DNA from 2 places in the Pelotomaculum schinkii genome. Region 1 is predicted to be linked to the other one. Evidence: riboswitches for the same ligand, from Rfam matches in the RefSeq annotation. Region 1 holds a riboswitch; the other holds the start of a gene.
What was found. Region 1 has a riboswitch for cyclic di-AMP ahead of Psch_RS21130 (CAP domain-containing protein). Riboswitches for the same ligand answer to the same signal wherever they lie in the genome.
Positions count from the first base shown of each region.

Region 2: another riboswitch for cyclic di-AMP. It lies ahead of eam (glutamate 2,3-aminomutase); the one in region 1 lies ahead of Psch_RS21130 (CAP domain-containing protein).

Region 1 is NZ_QFGA01000001.1:2,139,442-2,144,027, forward strand. Features, by position in the region: gene Psch_RS09950 (DUF3794 and LysM peptidoglycan-binding domain-containing protein) at 1-1,007, opposite strand, end outside; gene Psch_RS21130 (CAP domain-containing protein) at 1,197-2,591, opposite strand; cyclic di-AMP (ydaO/yuaA leader) riboswitch at 2,644-2,961, opposite strand; gene Psch_RS09960 (FliH/SctL family protein) at 3,341-3,745, opposite strand; gene Psch_RS09965 (hypothetical protein) at 3,808-4,224, opposite strand; gene Psch_RS09970 (chymotrypsin family serine protease) at 4,322-4,586, opposite strand, start outside.
Region 2 is NZ_QFGA01000001.1:683,489-688,074, reverse strand. Features, by position in the region: gene Psch_RS03315 (amino acid ABC transporter ATP-binding protein) at 1-360, opposite strand, end outside; gene Psch_RS03310 (amino acid ABC transporter permease) at 375-1,028, opposite strand; gene Psch_RS03305 (ABC transporter substrate-binding protein) at 1,137-1,925, opposite strand; cyclic di-AMP (ydaO/yuaA leader) riboswitch at 2,661-2,819, shown strand; gene eam (glutamate 2,3-aminomutase) at 2,941-4,209, shown strand; gene Psch_RS03295 (ClC family H(+)/Cl(-) exchange transporter) at 4,242-4,586, opposite strand, start outside.

The sequences.
Region 1 (4,586 bases):
GGCTTCGACTCAGGAACTGCAATACTTTCTCTCAACACCACCTGGGTGTCCCCGGCTCCGATTTCGCGGTCTACTTTCAGCTTTCTCTTGGTATAACCTTCCTCATTCTTTAATAGGGTTGGGACATCATGCAAAGTCCTTGTTTCAGAAACAAACACGGTTAGCTTGATGATAACGTCCGCCCTCAGCGCAGGGTCGATTACCGGTTCTACATCCGCTGCTTCAACCTCTGCCAGCACGTGGACATTCATACCTGGCTGCGCATCCGGGACCTCCACGAAAGCACTGAATCTGATGGTATGGTGCAGGTCGTGAACCGACTGCCGGGGTTCGAATGCGACATAAAGGATCTGGAGTCTGACCTCGCCGTCTACAATGACCTTGTTGGCCACCAGTCTCTTATCGGTTATTACAGCCTCCGCCTTGACCTTGAGGATTTTTTCAACTTCCGGCTTTTCTTCAGGTACTTCAAATACGTCACTGACAATAATCTGCTTGGTTTCTTTGTCCCCAATCAGGTGCTCAACCGTAAGATCCGCAGTCTCCAGGGCCACATTTCCTGCAGGCGTTTCGGTAAGTATCTCCATCTCATCGACTTGGGTTATTTTTGCAAATGTACTCAATACTGCTGCAACGTCAAATTTACGCGGGTTCCTTCTGCTGGTAGTCAGGCTCACATCCTCGACTGTAAATTGAACAAAGTAGTCATCTCCAGGTTCGGCGCCCGGCACATCCACATAGGTCGTGAAATTCAAGTCGTCATCGAATGAGTGGACAGACTGATCCGGCTTAAAAGCAACGTAGGTCACTTGTATAGAGAGTGTTCCTTCTACAATAACTTTGTTGGGGACAACACTAACGTTTCTAACTTTGGCGTCTGCTGTTTTTGACAGAATTTTTTCTACATCCGGCTTCGCTTCAGGAACTTCAATCTGTCCCTTGACTACGGTCTGGACTCTATTTTCACCCTGGACCAGATTGACTTTAAGCCGTTCGGTTCCAGCCATATTTACTCCTCCTTTCAAAACTTTTCTATACTAATATATGAGGGTGATTCAAAAAAGTGCTAAAAACGTAGCGTAAACGAAAAAACGAAAGAAAGAGGAACCAGGTCCTCTTTCTTTCGCTGCTAATTATTACTCTTTTTTGTAAAAAAAGGGTACGTTCATCTGAGCCCTAAGAAGGGGCGGCCGGATCTAGCCATTAAACATCTGCACAAACATCTTGCCGTAAGGGCCTCCGCTGACTACACCTATCCCTACTTTGGTGTAGTTGCTGTTTAAGATATTGGCCCGGTGCCCCGACGAGTTCATTAAATTTGCGTGAGCGCTGCTAACCGTGGAAGCTCCGGCCAGGTTCTCTCCGGCATAGCTGTACTGCACGCCATACTTCTTCATCATATCGAACGGCGAACCGTAGGTGGGCGAAGTGTGGCTGAAATATCCATTGTCAATCATATCCTGGGCCTTCATCCGGGCCAGTTTGACCAGGGTCGGGTCGCTTTGCAGGGGCTTCAGTCCCGCTTTTGCCCGCTCCTGGTTGACCAGATTAAGCATCTGCTGCTCGTCGGCGGTCAGACCGCTGTCCGTGGTAGGTGTTGTGGGTGTTGTGGGTGTTGTAGGTGTTGTGGGTGTTGTGGGTGTTGTGGGTGTTGTGGGTGTAGTTGGCGTAGTTGGGGTTGACTGAGAACCTGACACCGGCTTGATAAACATCTGTACAAACATCTTGCCGTAGGGCCCCCCGCTGACCACCCCAATACCCACTTTGGTGTAGTTGCTGTTTAAGATATTGGCCCGGTGCCCCGACGAGTTCATTAAATTTGCGTGAGCGCTGCTAACCGTGGAAGCTCCGGCCAGGTTCTCTCCGGCGTAGCTGTACTGCACCCCATACTTCTTCATCATATCAAACGGCGAACCGTAGGTGGGCGAAGTGTGGCTGAAATATCCATTGTCAATCATATCCTGGGCTTTCATCCGGGCCAGTTTGACCAGGGTCGGGTCGCTTTGCAGGGGCTTAAGTCCCGCTTTTGCCCGCTCCTGGTTGACCAGATTAAGCATCTGCTGCTCGTCGGCGGTCAGACCGCTGTCCGTTGGCGCCGGGGATTCTACCGGCGGCTGTGACGGAGTGGTAACTACCTTCTTCCCTCCGGCAAACATCTGCACGATAATCTTGTAATTACCGCTGGTGATCACCCCAACTCCAACCTGGTCAAAATTGCTGCTCAGCATTTTGGCCCGCGTTGTACTTGAATTCTGCAGCGCGCTAAAGGCTGAACCGATAGTTGGAGCTTTGGCAATGTTTTCTTCCGCGTAAACAAACTCGATCTGAGCGGCCTTCATCATATCCTGCTGAGACCCGTAGGTAGGCGAAGTGTGGCTGAAGTAACCGTTGGAGGCCATGTCCTGGGCTTTTATCCGGGCCAGGCCCGAAAGCGCCGGATTTACCGTGAGTTTCGCCAGACCGGCGTTCGTCCGGACCTGGTTGATCAGGTCAACCATCTGCGATTCATCGGTAGTCAGGGGGACATAGACGTCTGCCGCCAGGGCTGTTCCCGTTAAGCCCAGGGTCAGCAGCAAGGCAAAAAGGAACATAAACACTAAGGATCTCGGCCTTAGGCCTTTTGACTGGAAGCTCATGAGTTGATTTTCCCCTTTCTTTGTGCCTCCGGAGTTAGCTGACGGGTTCGGTAAAAAGAATAAACCTACCCTTTGAGAGGTGGGACGTGAGATCTGGGAAGCCGGGTGGTAATGCAGCCGTTGGGACATTTGCCGCAGACAGCGGAGCGCCTGTCATTTTCCCTCCAACACCCGCTTAATTGGCTGTTTGAATTTCCGCTTTCCGCAACTTTCGTCTAATGTCTCATTTCCTTTTTCTCATGTCTTGGCGCACGACTCAATGGGATTCACCCCTGAAATTGGTTCCTCCGTACCCAAATTTATTGAGATTCGGCCTTTATTCAGTCATCAAGCGCCAGTTAGCTGGTTATTTGGAAAGCTGCGCTATGCGCCCTTGCCAATTACAGCTGCCGGGCCTGCGACTAACATGGTAAAAAAAAATAGGCATGAACAAGATAATGCTTGTACAGCCTACTATACCTGCTAAAGGAACGCGATGGCAAAGCCGGTAATATTAGTTCAAGACCTAAAATATTAGCAACTAAGGTACTTAACTACTGACCTTTCAAATTAACACCTAATTAGAAATAGATGTTAAAATGTAGCAACCTGGCTTATAAAAGCTAAACAAATCTGATCTATACAGGATAATTCAGATTTTCAATGGTTTTTTTATTCTTCTCTCAACATATTCAGGTATTTTCATAGCAGTTCCAAACCTGCTTTTACTGGAAGCGGTTGACAACCGCAGCTTCAATATTCAGGATCTTTAATAAAGTTTCGGCATCTCTCGCAGAAGGACCTGTCAGGAACACTCTGGCCTGTCCGCCGGTGATCAGTTTCCGTATGGTTTCAAGGACCTGTATCTCAGGTGTCCTGTCGGTCTGGAGAGCGTCCTCCCCGTCTCCTCGCAGCGCCGCGACGAACCCATTGTTATAGCCAAGGTTGCTGCCTTCAGCATAACCCTTATCATAACCGGACTCAAAACCCTGGTTGTATCCAAGGTTATAGCCAAGGTTCTTGCCGGCCAGATATGCTTCTTCAGTTAATTTCTTTTTACCAAGCCGGTGGTTTTCCTGACAGCCACGAGCAAAGCTCTTTTCGAAACCACCGGATATGTTATTGCTCATGGTCACCGCCCTTTACCGATGCGCTTAATTCCTGTTCAAACCATAGCATCGGGATAACGCCTTTACGGGCGCCAGTTTTTGATTGCATTGGGGGTGTAAAAAACCGCTCCTAAACCCTCTGTGAGTACCAGACACTCCTGTCCATCCGCCCCATCGACAAAACAGGTCAGAATAAACAATTTTTTCTTCAGCCCTTTTCGAAACCTCTTTAATAACAGTTCATCGAGGTTGTTTAGTTTACCAATCACCTGCCTGGAACCCATAACCACCAGGGAATACCGGCCGTCAGCCTGCCTGTTGAGGGAAATCTGTACAGGTGTTTCACGGCCTTTACCAGACATCTGATGTATCCCTTCAAGATACTGCCGTGCTACCGCTATGGCCTCTTCTCTGTTATTAAATTTGGGACCAATCGCTGGAATGTTTTCTCCCAAAAAAGTCAAGGCAGCGTCGCCTGAGAAAACTGACCGGTAAACCATATGGTAAGCCTCCTCGGTTATTAATATATGGCCGGGATGGCCTAAAGGTGAGGCGGCTTAAATCAAAACTTTAATACTTGCCTGACCTTCACAAACACTAAAATTCAAATCCCAGGCGATCCATCACATTGCTAATCCGGTTAAAAATGGTCAACTTATCCGACCCTGCGAACAACAAGCCCACCGCTTTCCGTTCCTGGTCCAGGATCAAAGCTCCGCTGTCACCCGGTTGGGATATCAACTCGGTAACAACCTGATCGGAAAACCATACCTTCTCATCTTTGTCCATCTCGACCTGCAGCACTGTGCCGACCGATTTTATAGCTCCGTTGGTAAGGCCGGTAGTCCTGCCGCTTTTTTGC
Region 2 (4,586 bases), 1.5 Mb from region 1:
TGCCATGGCGCTCTCATATGCTTGCTGTTTATCCACTTGGCGGACTTGCACAGGCGCTTCGGTAATATTACCAAGCACGGTAAAATGGGGAAACAGGTTAAAGTGCTGAAAGACCATCCCTACATCCCGGCGCAGGATGTTAAGTCGGTTTTTTTTGCGACGGTCCACTATATTTCCTTCAATCCATATTTCTCCGCTGCTGGGTTCCTCAAGGAGATTAATACAGCGCAATAGAGTGCTTTTTCCCGAGCCACTGGCGCCGATGATAACAACCACATCGCTTTTCCCCACATTGAGGTCAATGTCACGTAGTACATGCAGGGAGCCAAAATGTTTGTTGAGGTTTTTAATTTTTATCAAATAAAACACCTCCTTTAAATTTCATCTACTTTAAGACGCCGTTCAAGGGCATTAACAGCTAAAGTGAAAATAGTAATCAGAAACAGGTAGTAGAGACCACCCATGGCATAAAATTCCATTGAACGGAAGGTAGAAGCTGCAAACCTCTGTGCCAGGTGAAATAGTTCATCCATGGCGATAAAGGCTGCCAGAGAGGAGTCTTTGAGCCCAATGATAAACTGATTGCCAAGTGGTGGGATAACGCGCTTAAATGCCTGAGGCAGGATGATCCGGCGCATGGCGAGCGGATAACTCATACCCAGTGAGCGAGCCGCTTCCATCTGGCCGCGATCTATGGACTGTATGCCGGCCCGGAATATTTCCGCAATGTAAGCGCCGCTGTGAACCGCCAGGGCAATTGAGGCCGACCAAAACTGGCCGAAGTCCACAATCTCAGCCAGGCCAAAATAAACGAAGAAAAGCTGTACAATTAGAGGTGTACCCCTGATTAAACCTATATAAATATCCGCAATACGGTTAAATAATTTTCGCTTGGAAATTTTGAGGAGGGCAAACAACAGACCGATGGCCATACCTATAGTTATTGAAGCGGCTGTCAGCAGTACCGTAACCTGCATGGCCTTGAAAAAAAACGGTCCGTAGGTTATCAGATCGGATAAGAAATGCAAGTCAACACCCCCCAACTTTCTAGGGAAGGGGAACCCGCCTGGGCGTGTCCCCTCCCTCTAGTATGAATAGCATGCCGGCAATATAAGAATAAAAGGTTGTCTAACCTTTTATTTACTGATGTCTTGATCAAAATACTTTTTACTGATTTCCAGATAAGTACCGTCTTGCTTAATTTCCTTAAGGGCATTGTTTACTTTTTCCCTCAAAGTGTCATCCTCCTGGCGGAAGGCAATACCGATTTCCTCCACGAACAGGAGGTCTCCGACCATTTCGATGTTTTTCAGTCCGGTCTCATCTATGGCAAGTTTGCCGACAAAGCGGTCGGTGATGACAGCCTGCAAGCGGCCGGCGTCAAGGTCACGCAGAGCAGTCTCGTCACTTGAGTAGTTAATAATATTTTGTGAATATTTTCTTGCTTCTTCGTCATAAGTACTCGTGGTGAGCACGCCGATCTTGGTATCTTTCTTTAGGTCTGCTACGCTTTTTATCCCAGATTCCTTATAGACAAAGAGCTGGCCTCCGGAAACGTAATAGGGGTCTGAGAAATCGACCTGTTGCTTTCTATCCTCGGTTATAGTCATACTGCCTAGAATGGCGTCATACCGCTTGGCCTGCAGTCCGTTAATCAGGCTGTCCCATGGCGCCGTAACAGGTGTTGGCTCCAGGCCCATTTTTTCAGCCAGGGCTTTGCCGATTTCCACGTCGAAGCCGGTCAGGTTATTGCCTTCGTCATAATAGTTAAACGGGCGGTATTGGCCGGAACAGGACCAACTGAATGTTTCTTTAACCTGCTCGCCGGTAGTTGGATTTTCGCTTTCTTTAGATCCGCCGCAGCCGGCCACGGCGAATACCAGCATGGCCACCAGAATCGCGTGTAACAGGGTTTTCCGTATCATAAAATGATTTCGCCTCCCATAATAATTTTTTTCTATAAGCTGGTCCTCTTGTCCACCTCCTTAAACTTGCATCTTAAAACATAAAACCCAGGAATATCCCTGGGACTTTGGCAAACTGGCTTTAGCTTGTTTTGCTAACCTATTCTGCCTTGACTTGATATAAGCTTTAAATAACCAGGGGATATCCCGATTACATTCTAAAATTTTATGAATTTCACCTTACTTTGACTTGCAATGGGGAAAAATAGTTAGCGTGACACACAATAACAGACAACTTTATTAATATAATCAAGTTGTTGGTTGTTTTATGATATCATAGTTAGATTACTTGGTCAATATAGCAAATCGCCTGATTAAACAAAAGATTCCCAAATTTATGATGGCGCCTGGCTTTTACAAAGGAGGGTATGTATAATTCAGAGCATGTCTAACAGTTATTAAGACTCCTTCATTGTATCAATGCCGGTTCGGAACTTATGACCGGGAGGCATGTATGGAGTTTGGGGAATAGCTGCAATAATATAATTTTTTTGGGGGAGCAGCAACTATTTCTTATAGTTCCATGGTGATTATATCAGCCTTGATTGCACCACTGGGGTTAATTATTAATAGAACGTCAATATAAGAACGTCAATATAAGATTGACCTGGAAAATTTATTATGATATACTGACAACAGGCAACCTTATTGAATGATATAAGTTGTCTGTTGTCAGTATATCTTGAATTTAATATTGCTCCTAATTCGCTTAATTCTTCATAAAAAGAAGCGGGGGAACCAATTTACGGGGTGAATCGGTGCTCGACCAGACTCCAACGTGTTGTCGGCATCGTAGGGCTACTCTTTCGGCCCGAATCCGTCAGCTAACTTCGTAAGCGTTGAAAGGGAGGAAACAGGCGGTCTACAACCAGCCTTTGACTTGCTTGACCTCTTTTAACCCCCGGACGTATGCTCCGGGGGTTTTCTGCACTTTATTTCTTGCATTACAAATAAAATTTGAAAGGAGATACTTGTGATGTCCATACCTTCTATTGAGAAATTCGAATTTACGAACGAAGAAAAACAGGCTATTGCGCTTAAACGGGCGGATGATTTAAAAAAGAGAATTAATGATTATCTGGAAAAAAAAGATGAAATAAAGACCGGTTTTGATATGCAGGAAATGATTAATTTTAACAAGGAAAGGCAGCTCGGTTATTTCGACGCCAGCGAAGAAAACTGGCATGACTGGCGCTGGCAGATGGCCAACCGGATCAAAGATGTATTTACGCTAGCCCGGCTATTTGGCTTTAATGATGAACAGTGCACTCATATTAGAAGAGTGGGGATGCGTTATCGATGGGCAATATCACCTTACTATGCCTCGCTGATGGAAGGAGACTGCAGCCACGACCCGATCCGCATGCAATCGGTACCTTCTATCGATGAGATGGACAGTACCGGTTATGTCGATCCCATGGCCGAGGAATTCACTTCCCCAGCGCCGTGCGTCACCAGGCGCTATCCGGACCGGTTGATTATCAACGTTACCAACCAGTGCGCCATGTACTGCCGCCATTGCCAGAGGCGCAGGAATATCGGCGAGGTGGATCAACACAAGCCACATCAGAATCTAATGGCTGCGTTGGACTATATCCGGGAAAACAAGGAAATTCGCGATGTCCTGATCACAGGCGGCGACGCGCTGCTTCTAAGCGACAGAAAGATAGACTGGCTGCTGGGTGAACTGGATAATATCAAGCATGTGGAAATAAAGCGTCTGGGCACCAGGACCATTGTCACTTTGCCGCAGCGAATCACACCGGAGTTATGTGAGGTTCTTAAGAAACATCCCCCAATTTATATTAATACGCAGTTTAACCATCCACGGGAGATTACACCGGAGAGCAAGCAGGCCTGCGATAGACTAGTTGAAGCCGGTGTGGTTTTAGGGAATCAGGCGGTTCTTTTAAAAGGAATAAACAACGACCCGCACGTTATGAAAAAACTTAACCAGGAACTTTTGAAGATAAGGGTCAAGCCCTATTATATTTTTCAAGCTAAAGCGGTAAAGGGTACACGCCATTTTATTACGTCTGTGGACGAGGGTATTGCAGTTATGGAAAAACTGCGCGGCTATACTTCCGGTTTGGCCGTCCCGACATACATTATCAATGCCCCCAACGGTTACGGAAAAACTCCTGTTATGCCTCCTTATATACTGAACCAAGGAGACGGTAAGGTAAGGATGCGTACGTGGGAAAACAGGTTGCTGGACTACCGTTGCCTGCCCGAAGGAGAATAAATGATTACACCCGCCTGGCACGGTATTGTTATCTATTCCATGGTTTGAGCGGTCCCTGCCATGAGAGACAATGCTTCTTTTATATCTGCCGATTCATTTTCATTGGCAAGCGCGAATAGATAATCACCGACTATGATTTTTGTATTTCCCCTGGGGATAATTTCGGCTTCGCCCCGCTTAATACTTATCAGCAGGCAGTGAGGCGGCCAGGCGATATCCATTATTCTTTTGCCTTCCAGCTTTGAACCAAGACATACGGCAACTTCAATCAGGGTCTTATTGTCCCAACCGGAGTAAATATTGTGATTCTTTTTAACCAGCGACCGCGCCAATAATGTTTCATATATTGGCGCGGTTTTTAAGATATCACTAACCAT